2 linked regions of the Algoriphagus machipongonensis genome follow. The protein of the gene in region 1 interacts with the protein of each later gene in a pairwise test. Links are inferred from orthologs where the notes say so. Each region holds a gene or a part of one and is shown in the gene's direction. Other genes may lie near its edges.

What was found.
Region 2: the proteins of ALPR1_RS14485 (region 1) and ALPR1_RS03955 interact in binary tests that used the Escherichia coli proteins (3 or more experiments, as listed by UniProt). The link is inferred for Algoriphagus machipongonensis from one-to-one orthologs.

The regions. Positions count from the first base shown.
Region 1 is NZ_CM001023.1:3,443,470-3,450,544, reverse strand. The notes cover bases 3,420-6,363. They hold ALPR1_RS14485 (ABC-F family ATP-binding cassette domain-containing protein), read left to right. Parts: upstream 3,420-3,902; coding sequence 3,903-5,825; downstream 5,826-6,363. Other genes in these bases: ALPR1_RS14480 (type IX secretion system plug protein), read left to right, coding at 5,867-6,363; ALPR1_RS14490 (PQQ-dependent sugar dehydrogenase), read right to left, coding at 3,420-3,780. In the rest of the region: ATP-dependent protease subunit HslV, read left to right, coding at 1-478; ALPR1_RS14500 (TetR family transcriptional regulator C-terminal domain-containing protein), read left to right, coding at 588-1,253; ALPR1_RS14495 (ABC1 kinase family protein), read left to right, coding at 1,257-2,576; more of ALPR1_RS14490, read right to left, coding at 2,608-3,419; more of ALPR1_RS14480, read left to right, coding at 6,364-7,075. UniProt on the Escherichia coli protein: Genetic data indicate it may be involved in ribosome assembly or function.
Region 2 is NZ_CM001023.1:915,092-922,552, forward strand. What follows is about bases 2,044-5,373. They hold ALPR1_RS03955 (2-oxoglutarate dehydrogenase E1 component), read left to right. Parts: upstream 2,044-2,380; coding sequence 2,381-5,173; downstream 5,174-5,373. Other genes in these bases: ALPR1_RS03950 (DUF4249 domain-containing protein), read left to right, coding at 2,044-2,205; odhB (2-oxoglutarate dehydrogenase complex dihydrolipoyllysine-residue succinyltransferase), read left to right, coding at 5,246-5,373. Also shown: ALPR1_RS03945 (TonB-dependent receptor), read left to right, coding at 1-1,147; more of ALPR1_RS03950, read left to right, coding at 1,153-2,043; more of odhB, read left to right, coding at 5,374-6,781; ALPR1_RS03965 (four helix bundle protein), read left to right, coding at 6,841-7,170; lpdA (dihydrolipoyl dehydrogenase), read left to right, coding at 7,249-7,461. UniProt on the Escherichia coli protein: E1 component of the 2-oxoglutarate dehydrogenase (OGDH) complex which catalyzes the decarboxylation of 2-oxoglutarate, the first step in the conversion of 2-oxoglutarate to succinyl-CoA and CO(2).

The DNA.
Region 1 (7,075 bases):
AGCAGATGGACAAGCAACTTTAGGTAATACAGTAGCAAAAAGTACAGTTAAGAAACTTAGAGTTTTACAGGGTGGAAAAATTGTGACTGGCTTTGCTGGTTCCACGGCTGATGCTTTTACACTTCTAGAGAAGTTTGAAGAAAAACTGGGTGCCTTTGGGAATAATATGAAAAGAGCAGCTGTTGAATTGGCCAAGGAGTGGAGAACCGACAGGATGCTTAGCAAACTGGAGGCAATGATGATTGTAGCTGACCAAGATGATATTTTGATTATCTCTGGGACTGGAGATGTGATAGAGCCTGATATGGAAATTGCAACCATTGGTTCTGGGAGTATGTATGCACAATCTGCTGCTCGTGCCATGAAACAATTTGCTCCTCAAATGTCCGCAGAAGAAATGGTAAGAGAGAGTTTGAACATCGCTGCTGATGTCTGTATTTATACAAATCACAACTTGGTGATTGAAAAGGTGGTGTAAAATAAAGAGCATAAAATAGGGCCGGAGATTTATCTCCGGTTTTTTTATGCCTAAATAATAAACCAATAGCCACTTTTAGCAGTTAAGCATATAGATAAAAGTATACCATATGACAACTGCCGCAACAAAAAAAAGTACTAAGAAAGACTATAAAAAAATCATTCTTGACGCATTTAAGTCTCATGTTTTAGAACATGGCACAGCTCCAAAATCGATCTTTAAATTTGCGAGAGACATTAAGTTGAAAGAAGAGGAGTTTTACGTTTGGTATTCCTCTTTTGATGCGATTAAATCAGCTGTTTGGATAGAAATTTTTGAAGAGACGATCAAGCAAATTTCTTCGGAGGAAGTTTATAATGAATACAGTGCAAGAGAAAAATTTCTTGGTTTTCTCTTTACTTGGATTGAAGAACTGAAGAAAAATAGATCTTATTTGCTAAGTGTCTATTCCAGTACAAGTCAAAAAATCACCGCACTACCTAAAGAGACCAGTGAGTTTAAGGCAAGGTTCAAAGAATTCGCGAATGACATCATTCTGGAAGGGGAGGAAACGGAAGAGATAGCAAAGAGGCCATATATCAGCGAAAAGTACGATGAAGCCATGTGGATACAACTTTGGTTTGTTTTTAAATACTGGCTTGATGACAGGTCTCCAAGATTTGAAAAAACAGATGCAGCGATAGAAAAGTCAGTCAATTTAGCTTTTGACTTGATGGGAAAAAGTGCATTGGATTCCTTTTTGGACTTCGCAAAATTTATGTACCAGTCTAAATAAGCCATGAGAGATAACCTAACCGAGCAGACTTCGATTCCTGTATCTAAAGTGCAGCGAGCTGCAAAATTTATTTCCACTGGTGCAAAAGTTGGTGGAAATTATGTGAAGCATTATGCCAAAAAGGTCGTTCAGCATGATCTCAACAAAGATGAACTACATAAAAGCAATGCCACAGACATCTATAAGTCTTTAAGTGAGTTGAAAGGCTCTGCATTAAAGGTGGCTCAAATGATGTCAATGGATAAAAACTTATTGCCTAGAGCCTATCAGGACAAGTTTGCCATGGCTCAATATTCTGCGCCACCGCTTTCTTATCCGTTAGTGGTGAAGACTTTTCAAAAGTACTTTGGAAAATCACCAGAGCAGATGTACGACTCTTTCACCAGGTCTGCGGTTAATGCTGCATCCATAGGGCAGGTTCATAAAGCCTCAAAAAATGGTCAGGATCTGGCGGTTAAAATTCAATATCCAGGAATTGCAGATTCAGTAAGTTCGGATTTGAAGTTAGTTCGACCATTTGCCCTTCGGCTGTTGAATATGAATGAGCGAGAGCTGGACCATTATATGGCGGAGGTTGAGGAAAAACTGCTAGAAGAAACGGATTACATACTCGAAGTGGAGAGGTCGAAAGAAATTTCAGCAGCTTGCTCAGAGATTCCCAATTTGAAGTTCCCGAATTATTACGAAGAGCAAAGTGCAGAGAGAATTATTACCATGGATTGGATGGATGGAAAACATCTAAAAGAATGGTTAGAAACCAATCCCTCTCAAAAGTCCAGAAATCAAATAGGACAGGCGCTTTGGGATTTTTATCATCATCAGGTGCATAACCTTGGTCAGGTGCATGCAGACCCGCATCCAGGTAATTTTATTGTTCAGGATAAGGATCAACTTGGGGTGATTGATTTTGGGTGTGTAAAAGTAATTCCCGAGGATTTTTACCAAGGTTATTTCTCCTTGATCAAGAGAGATTTATTGATCAATGCAGAGGAGCTGGATCAAATATTCTTCGACTTGGAGTTTATATCGGATAAAGACACCCCTGAGGAGCAAAAGTATTTCAAATCTGTTTTTAAAGAGATGATATCCTTACTTGGGAAACCTTTCCATTCCGAAAGTTTTGATTTTTCAGATGATAGCTTTTTTGAACAGATCTTCTTGCTAGGCGACCGGGTTTCTAATGATGCCATGTTTAAGAAGTCTAGGCAGGCGAGAGGCTCACGTCACGGTCTTTATATCAACAGGACTTATTTTGGGCTATACAACCTCTTAAATCAACTGCAGGCGGAAATAATCACCACAAAACCAGATTGGTTAAAATAAAAAGAGGGAAGTGAAAACTTCCCTCAAATTTTTACATTCCGGTATAAGTAACCCGGTAAATAACTCCTGCCATATCATCTGAAACAAGCAAACTGCCATCAGGTAGAGCTTGAACATCTACAGGTCGACCCCAAACATCTTGCGAGGCATCATCAAGCCAGCCTTCGATAAAGGTTTCTTCGCTCACTACATTAGAGTTTGCATCTAACTTTTCTACGGCTACAATGTACCCTGCTTTTTTGCTTCTATTCCAAGATCCATGTTTCGCAACAAAGATTTGGTTTTGGTAGGCATTTGGAAACATACTTCCTTCATAAAACCTCATACCCAGCGGTGCATTGTGAGGTCCCATTAAGGCAGCAGGCGCTACATAATCACTTTTCGGTCCTCCTGCTTCTCCAAATTCTGGATCTTTTACATCTCCGGCATGCCAAAAAGGATAGCCAAAGTGCTGTCCTGAAGCAGTTACTTTATTCAATTCACAATTTGGAATATCATCACCCAACATATCTCTACCATTGTCAGTAAACCATAGGTTTCCTGTCTTTGGATTCCAGTCGAATCCTACGGTATTTCTCACGCCATGCGCATACACTTCTGGGCTTGGACTAGAAGCATCGACGTCAATTCTAGTGATAGAAGCGAAAATATCCTCTTCAGGATCACAGATATTACATGGGGCTCCTACAGGTACATAAAGCATCCCATCAGGTCCAAAAGAAATAAATTTCCAACCATGATGTGATTCTGTTGGGTACCCATCATAAATCACTTCAAAAGTAGGATTACTCAAATTGTTTTTGATGTCTTTATACTTTAAAATTCTGTTCACCTCAGCAACATAAAGATCACCATCTCTATAGGCAACGCCATTTGGCATATTCATTTCCTCACCCAGTATGTATTTGGAATCTGCTTTGCCATCTCCATCTTCATCTACGATTGCGTAGACTTTGTTTTCCTGCCGTGAACCGACGAAGACAATTCCTTCCTCGCTCAAAGCTAATGATCTGGCATTGGGAACATCTGCAGCATAGACCTCAATCTTAAAGTTGGGAGGTAGAGACAGTTTGTCCAACTGAACCTCAGCTTTCGCTTGAGAAATGTCAATTTTTTTGGAATCGTCGTTAATTTTTATCGCTTGAAGAGAAGCTTCTCCTCCTTGCTGGCCATTTGCATTCAGAGATACTGCTGCAAAAAGCATAGAAAATGTAAATGTTGATAAGCTTTTCATAATTATTGTTGTCTTACAGTAAGTAAACTAATCAAAATCAGAATGTTCTTTTTTCAAAGGTATATGAACGGGTTAATCTTTATTTTTGGGGCATGTTATCGATCAGCAACCTTTCCTATTACATCGGCGGACGTCCGCTTTACGAAAATGCCAACCTCCATATCAAGCCTAAAGATAAAATAGGTTTGGTTGGTCAGAATGGTACAGGTAAATCTACACTTTTGAAAATTATTTCTGGAGATTTTCAACCCTCATCGGGAGAAGTTCAGAAAGCAAAAGATTGTACCATTGGATTTTTAAATCAAGACTTGCTGTCTTACCAATCTGATGATAGTATTCTCGATGTGGCTTTGGCAGCTTTTAAAGAAACCCTTGATCTGCAAGAAGAAATAAACCAAGTCCTTATCCAAATGGAAACGGATCATTCTGAGGAAATTATGGATCGACTTGCCAAACTTCAGGATCAGTTTGAAGCAAATGAAGGGTATACAATTAAGGCAAAAGCTGAGGAGGTTTTAGAAGGAATTGGTTTTAAAACCTCTGATCTGCAAAAGCCGCTAAGAACTTTTTCCGGAGGCTGGAGGATGCGAGTGATGCTCGCAAAACTCTTATTGGAAAAGCCTTCTCTACTAATGCTGGATGAGCCTACCAACCACTTGGATTTACCTTCCATCCAATGGGTAGAAAACTATCTTAAAACCTACGAAGGAGCGGTAGTGGTAGTTTCACACGATCAAACATTTTTAGATAATTGCATCAGCAGTACTGTGGAGGTAGCAAATCAGACTCTCACTCTTTATTCTGGTAACTATTCCTTTTATAAGGAAGAGAAGAAAGAACGTATGGAGATTCAGCAAAATGCCTACGAGAATCAGCAGCAAATGATTAAACAAACGGAAAAGTTTATTGAGCGATTCCGTGCCAAAGCTACCAAATCAAATCAGGTTCAGTCCAGAATTAAAGCATTGGATCGCATGGAGAAAGTGCACGAGGTAGTGGATGATCAAGTTTCTGTCAATTTTAAGTTTAAATTCTCAAAGCAATCAGGTAGAGATGTGGTGGTTTTAGACCATGTGTCAAAAGCTTATGGGGAAAATGTCATCTTGAAAAACACGACAGCAAGAATTGAGCGTGGTGATAAGATCGCACTGATTGGAGCAAATGGTAAGGGAAAGTCTACTTTATTGAGAATCATTGATGGCTCAGAAAAGATCAATGGCGAAAGGGAGGAAGGATACAATGTTATTAAATCCTTTTTTGCTCAGCATCAATTAGAAGCTTTAACCTTAGAAAATGAGGTTCTTCAGGAGATGAGTCAGGAAGGAAGTGCCAAAACAGAAACTGAACTCAGAAATGTCTTAGGATGCTTCTTATTCACAAATGATGATGTGTTTAAGAAGATAAAAGTATTATCAGGAGGAGAAAAGTCTAGAGTAGCCCTTGCGAAAACCTTGATTTCTGAAGCCAATTTTCTGCTTTTGGATGAACCTACAAACCATTTGGACTTCCAGTCGGTCAATATTTTGATTCAAGCATTACAGCAGTATGAAGGGACTTTTGTAACGGTATCACACGATAGACATTTCATCAAGGGAGTGGCCAATAAAATCTGGTTTATAGAAGATCATGAAATAAAGGAGTATCCAGGTACCTATGAAGAGTATGCTTTTTGGAAATCTCAACAAGTTGAGAAAAAGGAGCCTACAGCTGAAAAAGCTCCGAAAAAATCGAAGCCTGCCCCTCAAAAAAGTCAAGTTGAGCTAAATCAAGCTAAAAAAGAGCTTAAGAAATTAGAGGAAAGTCTTTCTAAAGTTGAAGCTAGTATAGAGAAGCTAGAGCAAAGTAAGAGTCAGCTTGAAACCAAAATGGCGGATCCGTCCCTATATTCTGATGATGAAGAAGCAAAAAAAGCCCAGCTCAAACATCAAGAACTTCATAAACAATTGAATGAAATGAATGATAAATGGGAGGCTTTGGTCGATCAAATTTCTATGATTCAGGAGACAATCGCCTAGGGATGCTTATTTTGCTTTTCAATTTGACTATTTTGACGAGCATGAAAAGATTAACAGGACTTCTAACTTTGATAAGTTTATTGCTTGGTACCAATGTTTTTGGCCAAGTAATAGAAGATAAGGTTTATAAAGATCATATTCAGTCTGTCAGGCTGTTTCCTATGGGGGAAACCACCGGAAGTCAGCTGGATGCTCCCGTTGTGTCCATCAATGGAGGAAGGCCTTTGGTATTGTTTTTTGATGATCTAGCATATGATCCTGAGTTGTATACGGCCAAGTTGATCCATTGCGATGCTGATTGGCAGCAATCGGCATTGAAAAACAATGACTTTTTAATTGCCTATAATGAATTTAATGTTCAGGATTATGATTATTCGGTCAACACAAGAATCCCCTATATCCATTATGAGTTTAAGGTTCCAAGAGTCACCAAGTCAGGGAATTATGTAGTCAAGGTTTATAGAAGGAGGGATGAAAGTGAAGTTATTTTAACCAAGCGATTCATGGTTTACGAGGATCTTTTGACTGTTGGAGCCGCTGTAGTACCTCCAACTCAAACGGCAGGAAGGAGAGGTTTGCAGCAGGTGAATACTATCGTTAATTACTCCAAGGTAGATGTTACAAGCCCTGAGACCCAGATTAAAATAGTGGTTCGTCAAAATCAGCGGTGGGATAATGCTAAGTTTTTATCCAAGCCTACTTTCATGAATCAGAGCACCAAAGTGCTCCGATATGAAGATTTTGATGGGGATAATACATTTGATGCCGGAAATGAATTCCGATTTATTGATCTGAGATTTATGAGAGCACGTGGTCAAAATATTGCTTCGATGCGAGTAGAAGAAGATGCTGTTTTTGGAGAAACTTTACCTATGAATCCTAGGCCAACCGAGGCTTATTCTCAGTATTTAGACCTTAATGGACAATATATAGTAGATAATAATGATAGGCCAGGAGGGGACCCAGAAGTGGAAAGTCAATATGTTTATATGACGTTTCAGGCAGATATTCCACAAAGCAATGATCCTCTGTACCTGATAGGGGCCCTAACAAATTGGGGTAAAACTCCTGAAGCCAAAATGGAGTGGAGCGATAAATTTAACGTTTACCAAACTTCGATGTTATTGAAACAAGGGTGGTATGATTTCCAACTAGGATACCTAGAGGGAGATACATTTGTGACCAATACCTTGGAAGGAAGTTATTTTGAAACTGAAAACATCTATGAGGTGATGGTTTATTATCGAGCC
Region 2 (7,461 bases), 2.5 Mb from region 1 along the record:
TTTACAGCCTGGGGAACTTATCCCATCCCAAGGGCAGGAATCAGGGATTTTGCCTCAAAAAGTTCAAGATGAATCAGGTAGAGAATCAGGAGTACACTTCCAACATGAATTTGAAATAGGAGAACGCTTTGGGATGTCTTACGGGCTCAGGTATGATATGTATGGTTATTATGGGCCCAGAGTTGTGCGAGAATATGAAGAAAATCAACCCATTTCTGATGGTACGGCAATCAGTGAAACTACCTATGGTGATGGTGAAGAAATACAGACATACAATGGTTTAGGTCCAAGAGGTTCCTTGCGATATTCCTTTTCTAAATCAAGTTCTGTGAAAATTGGCTACAATAAAATGTACCAATTTATTCATCTAATTTCCAATACAGCCACCATTGCTCCAACGGATGTTTGGAAGTTGAGTGATCAATACTTGAAACCTCAAATCGTGGATCAGATTTCTTTGGGATTCTACAATAATTTCAAAGGCAATATTTTTGAAACCTCTGTTGAGGTTTATTACAAAGACATTCAGAATGTCATTGAATACAAAGATGGGGCAAACTTGATTTTGCAAAATCACTTGGAGACCGAGTTGGTTCCTGCAAATGGTAGAGCTTATGGAATAGAATTGTATGTGAAGAAAAACTTAGGGAGGTTGACTGGTTGGGTGTCCTACACCTATTCCAGAAGTCTAAGGCAAGTGATCACTCCATTTGAAGAAGAGATTATCAATGATGGGGAATGGTATGCATCCAACTATGATAAACCCCATGACTTTACCTTCATAGGAAATTACAAGGTAAGTACCAATACTTCTGTATCTGCAACTTTTGGGTATAGCACAGGAAGGCCAGTGACTTTTCCAGAAGCCAAATTTGACTACGGTGGTAATAGTTTAGCTTATTTTAATAGAAGAAATGAAGAGCGTTTGCCTGATTTTCATCGCCTTGATTTATCTGTAAATTTTAAGATTCCTGGAGATGGTAAATTTTGGGATGGCGACTGGACTTTTTCTATCCTGAATGTGTATGCTCGTAAGAATCCTTTCTCTCTATTCTTTGTGGATGAACTAGGTGCTCCGCCACAAGCCATGAGATTAGCAGTTTTAGGCGTTCCTTTACCTAGTTTGAGTTATTCTATTAAATTCTAATGCAGATGTTGATTAGAAAATCGCCTTGGTTTTTCCTTATGTTGATTATGTTTTCCTGTATAGATCCATATGCTGTGGAAGTCGAAGAGGGAGTCCAACTCCTTACGATAGATGGGATGGTTACTAGTGGGAAAGGTCCTCATGTTATTCGCTTGACAAGAAGTGATACATATGGAAGCGTATTTGAAGGCTTGGTAAGGCCTGTTTCCAATGCTACCGTTATTGTCCGAGATAATGAAGGGGTAGTGACTTTCTTTGCTGAAGATAAAGATGATCGTGGTATGTATTACTCGCCAGATGAGTTTTCGGCGATTGTTGGAAGGTCTTATACATTACAGATTCAGTTAACAGATGGAAAAGTATATACCTCTCTTCCAGAAAAAATAGAATCAGAAATAGCGATTCAGGATATATATTTTCGATCTGAAACTAGTCCTGTGGAAGGAGAAATAAATTTGGCTTCTGGTGTTGGGATATATGTGGATGTAGAGGATCCTGCTGGCCAAAATAATTTCTATTATTGGAGAAATGGTCCTTCGGTTTATGAATTACATACACGACCTGATCTTTATGTGGACCGAGAAACAAGAGCTCCGGCGCCAAAGGATTGTTGTAATCTCTGCTATGTGCAAGAAGAAGTAGGGAATTATTCTGTTTTTCTGTCAAACGATGATGTTTTTGATGGGTTGAGTACTCGAATGAAAGCAGGCTTTATTCCTGATGATGGATTAAGGTTTGTCACAACTTTTAGAGTTGATCTCAAACAATTGAGTATTACTGCTGAGGCCTATCGATTTCTTCGATTAGTGAAGCAGCAAGTTGGGATTTCAGGATCCGTATTTGATCCTCCGCCTGCGAATATCAGAGGCAACATGATTAGCTTGGACAATCCTAATGAAGTGGTTCTAGGTTACTTTATGGCTGCTGGAGAAGTTGAGGAGAGAATTTATATCAATGGGGCAGATCTTGATTTTCGTCAACAGGATGGTTTGATCCCAGATGATTGCCGTGTGGTAGATGACACTACATTAGATCCTCCTGCTGATTGGCTCCCATAGAAACATTTTCTGTGTAAAAGAGTTAAAGAATTAACATTTGTTCTTTAAAAAGAATTGATAGCGATACTTACTAAGTATCGTTTTCTTTTCTGCAACAAATATTCGGTAAAGCAAATAAGCGGTTTTTTTAAATCAATATAACCACATAGTTTTGTGGAGATCTGAATAACCCATCATGGATAAATTTTCATTTATAGCAAACGCTCATATTTCATACATAGATGAGCTTTACGCTTCTTATAAAAGCGACTCAAATTCAATAGACCCAAGCTGGAAAGAGTTTTTCGACGGATTCGACTTTGCCTTGACAAATTACGATGTTGAGGCAGGAGAGACTCCAGTTTCTAGCAACGGCCAACCTACTCCTAAGAATGGGGCATTGGCAACTCCTGGGACCATTATGGACATGGAGCAATTGCCTAAGGAAATTAAAGTTCGTGCTTTGATTCATGCGCATCGCTCCAGAGCACATTTGAGATCTAAAACCAACCCAGTAAGAGAAAGAAGAGATCGGAAGGCACTCATTGACCCAAAAGATTTTGGTTTGGGCCAAGAGGACATGAATACTGAATTTCAGGCTGGAAAAGAAATCGGGATAGGAACTGCTAAGCTTTCGGTGATTATCGATGCTTTAAAGAAAATCTACGAAGGAAATATAGGTTTTGAATATTTGTATATCAGGGATCCTGAAATGCTGGATTGGTTCAAAACGAAAGTTGAAAAAGAAGCATTAGCTTTTGATCCATCCACAGAAGAGAAAAAACGAATTCTTTTCAAATTGAATCAGGCGGTTGTTTTTGAAAACTTCCTACATACAAAATATCTTGGTCAGAAGCGTTTCTCTTTAGAGGGCGGTGAAAGCACCATTCCATTTCTTGATGCTGTAATCAATACCTCAGCTACATTAGGTGTAGAGGAAGTGATGATAGGCATGGCACACAGAGGAAGACTTAATGTGTTGGCAAATATCATGGGTAAAACCTATGAGCAGATTTTTTCGGAATTTGAGGGTACTGCCAAGCCTGACTTGACTATGGGTGACGGAGATGTGAAATACCATATGGGGTATTCCAGTAATATCGTTACGCCAAACTCTAATAATGTCCATCTAAAATTAGCTCCAAATCCATCGCACCTAGAAGCTGTTAACCCAGTGGTGGAAGGATTTATTAGAGCAAAAATTGACTCCGAATATAAAGGAGATAAGAAAAAAGCACTTCCAATACTCATCCACGGGGATGCAGCTGTAGCTGGTCAAGGGATCGTTTATGAGGTAACTCAGATGGCAGATCTTAAAGGCTACAATACTGGAGGAACCATTCACTTTGTTATTAATAATCAGGTTGGGTTTACCACTGATTTTGATGATGCTCGTTCGTCGATATACTGTACGGATGTTGCTAAAATTATCGATGCACCCGTCATTCACGTCAATGGGGACAGTGCGGAAGCGGTTGTATTTGCTGCTAAGCTAGCTGCAGAATTTAGACAGAAATTCAGCAGAGATATTTTTGTAGACATGGTTTGTTATAGACGCCATGGACATAATGAGTCGGATGAGCCGAAATTCACCCAGCCGGAGCTATATAACTTGATCTCTAAGCACCCAAATCCAAGAGAGATTTATGTAAAGCGATTGACAGAAAAAGGAGACTTAGATGCTAAAATCGCCAAGCAGATGGATGCAGAGTTTCGTCAATTACTTCAGGATCGCTTGAATATGGTGAAGGAAAAACCATTGCCTTATCAAGCAACCAAGTTTGAAGAAGAATGGGGAACATTAAGAAGATCAACCCCTGAAGACTTTAATCAGTCACCAAAGACAGGAATAAGTGAAGAGGATATCAAAAAGGTTGCTGATGCTTTAACAGCTATCCCAAAAGGATTTAAGCCAATCAAGCAGATTGAAGCTCAGATGAAGCAGCGAAAAGATATGTTCTTTAATACGAAAGAATTGAACTGGGCCGCTGCAGAATTGTTAGCCTATGGATCTCTATTGATTGAAGGGAAACAAGTGAGAATCACAGGCCAGGATTGTCAGAGAGGGACATTCTCCCACAGACATGCAGTTCTTCACGATGCTACTACTAATGAACCTTACAACTCACTTTTAGAGATGAAGGAAAGAATAGGGATGTTTCAAATCTATAACTCCCTGCTTTCTGAATATGCTGTATTAGGATTTGAATATGGTTATGCGATGGCCAACCCGAATGCCTTAACTATTTGGGAAGCTCAGTTTGGAGACTTTGCCAACGGCGCACAAACGATGATTGATCAGTTTATTTCTTCTGGTGAGTCCAAGTGGCAGCGTATGAACGGTCTGGTCATGTTACTTCCTCATGGTTATGAGGGACAGGGTCCAGAGCACTCCAATGCAAGACCGGAACGTTTCCTTCAATTATCAGCAGAGTACAATATCGTGGTAGCTAATATCACAGAGCCATCAAATTTCTTCCATTTACTAAGAAGACAATTGGCTTGGGATTTCAGAAAACCATGTATTGTCATGTCTCCTAAATCTCTATTGAGACATCCAAAAGTGATTTCTCCAATTTCAGAATTTACTTCAGGTTCGTTTAGAGAAATTCTACCAGATACTACTGTAGATGCCAAGAAGGTGAAAAGAGTGGTACTTTGTTCTGGTAAAATTTACTATGATCTAGAAGAAGCCAGAGAAAAGGAAAAAATAGATAACGTAGCAATAGTTAGAATTGAGCAGATTCACCCACTTCCCAAGAAGCAGATGATTGAACTGTTGGCAAATTATAAAGGTGCTGAAGTAATCTGGGTACAAGAGGAACCAGAAAACATGGGCTATTGGAATTACATTCTAAGATTACTTTATAAAGAATTGCCAATGGATGTCATTGCTAGAAAATCTTCTGCATCACCAGCTACGGGATATAATAAAGTTCACGTAGAAGAACAAAAGGCGATTGTAGCGAAAGCCTTAAAAATCAACTAATCCAATCCAAAATAATCATATCATTTTGTTCCAACTCTCACTGTAACCAGTAAGGGTTAAAAAGAAAAACTCATGAGCAAAGAAATTAAAGTGCCAGCAGTAGGCGAATCCATTACCGAGGTTACCGTAGGGCAATGGTTTAAAAATGATGGAGATCAAGTTCAAATGGATGAAGTCCTTTGTGAACTGGAATCTGATAAAGCAACTTTTGAATTGCCTGCAGAGGCTACAGGAATTTTGAGAATTAAAGCCCAAGAAGGAGATACATTAGAAATTGGAGCTGTCATTTGCAGCATAGATGAAGATGGAATTCCTTCCGAAAGTAAAGAAGAATCAAAAGAAAAGACTGCTGACTCACCAGCCCCTTCATCTGGCCCTTCAAAAACCGGAGAAGTAAAAGAAATGGTTGTTCCTACTGTAGGAGAATCTATTACAGAGGTGACTTTGGCGAATTGGCTCAAAGAGGAAGGTGAATATGTGGCATTGGATGAAATTATTGCTGAAGTGGACTCTGATAAAGCAACATTTGAGTTGCCAGCTGAAGCATCTGGTATCTTGAGACATGTTGCCGCTGAAGGTGATACCTTAGAAATAGGTGGCCTGATCTGTAAGATTGAGGTGACTGATGGTGAACCTGAAGCTGCTGCTGAACCAGAGACAGAAACGGGTTCTGGTAAAGAGTCTGCACCTGCATCAGGAAATACAAATTATGCTACAGGGCACGCTTCTCCAGCAGCATCAAAAATATTATCAGAAAAAGGGATCTCTCCAGAATCTGTTAGCGGTTCCGGTAAAGACGGACGCATCACCAAAGAGGATGCACAAAATGCGAAGAAGCCGGCTCCAGCTCCAGCAGCTTCCTCCTCCAAACCTGCATCGCCTGCAGAGGCAGCTCCAGCTTTAGGATCCAGAAATGAGCGTAGAGAGAAAATGTCTTCCTTGAGAAAGACGGTTGCTAAGCGATTAGTTTCTGTGAAAAATGAAACGGCAATGCTTACCACCTTTAATGAGGTGAACATGAAGCCAATCATGGATCTGAGAAGTAAATACAAGGAGAAGTTCAAGGAGAAGCATGGCGTAGGCCTTGGCTTTATGTCTTTCTTCACGAAAGCTGTTTGCGTAGCTCTTCAGGAGTGGCCAGCAGTAAATGCTAAGATTGATGGCAATGAAATGGTATTCAATGACTATTGTGATATTTCCATTGCAGTTTCTGCGCCAAAAGGATTGGTTGTTCCAGTAATCAGAAATGCTGAAACGCTTAGCTTCGACGAAATAGAGAAAGAAGTAGTGAGATTGGCTACCAAAGCGAGAGACAATAAACTTTCTATTGATGAAATGACAGGTGGTACTTTCACTTTGACCAACGGAGGAATCTTCGGGTCCATGATGTCTACTCCGATCATCAATGCACCTCAGTCTGCCATCCTAGGTATGCACAATATTGTACAGCGCCCAATGGCTGTTGATGGAGAAGTAGTCATTCTTCCGATGATGTATTTGGCACTTTCTTATGATCACCGAATCATCGATGGACGTGAGTCAGTTAGCTTCTTGGTAAGAGTTAAACAATTACTAGAAGAACCAGAAAGATTGTTGTTCGGAGTGTAAGATGGTATATGGTATTTAGAATTTAGTATATAGAATTGGGGCGGCATAGATATGAAGATTTGGAAGTATATAAAAAGTCTGTAGATCTTGCTGTTTTAGTCAGTTTAAGGACACGCAAATATCCTGATTTTGAAAAGTTCTCTTTGGTGTCCCAAACAAACCGTGCAGTATATTCTATTTCAAATAATATAGCAGAAGGTGCTGGTAGGGGTGGGAATGCAGAATTCAGAAATTTTCTACATTATTCATTAGGTTCTTTAAATGAAGTAGAAAATGAGCTTTTACTAGCTCAAAAATTAGGGTACTTGGAAGATAAGGAGTATTTAGATTTTAAAGACAGGGCTGAAATAATAAAGAAAATGCTAATTAATCTGATTAAGGCTCTCTAAATACTAAATACTAAATACAAGCAGTTTGATCTATTACAAAAAACTCAAATTGATCTATTAATAGAAAAATATTCGAAAATGAATTATGATGTTATAGTTATCGGTTCTGGTCCTGGAGGATATGTAGCAGCGATTCGCTGTGCGCAACTTGGGATGAAGACCGCCATTGTTGAGAAATATCCGACACTGGGAGGAACTTGCCTGAATGTAGGCTGTATTCCGTCCAAAGCTTTATTGGATTCCTCAGAGCATTATCATAATGCGGCACATACTTTTAAAACTCACGGAATC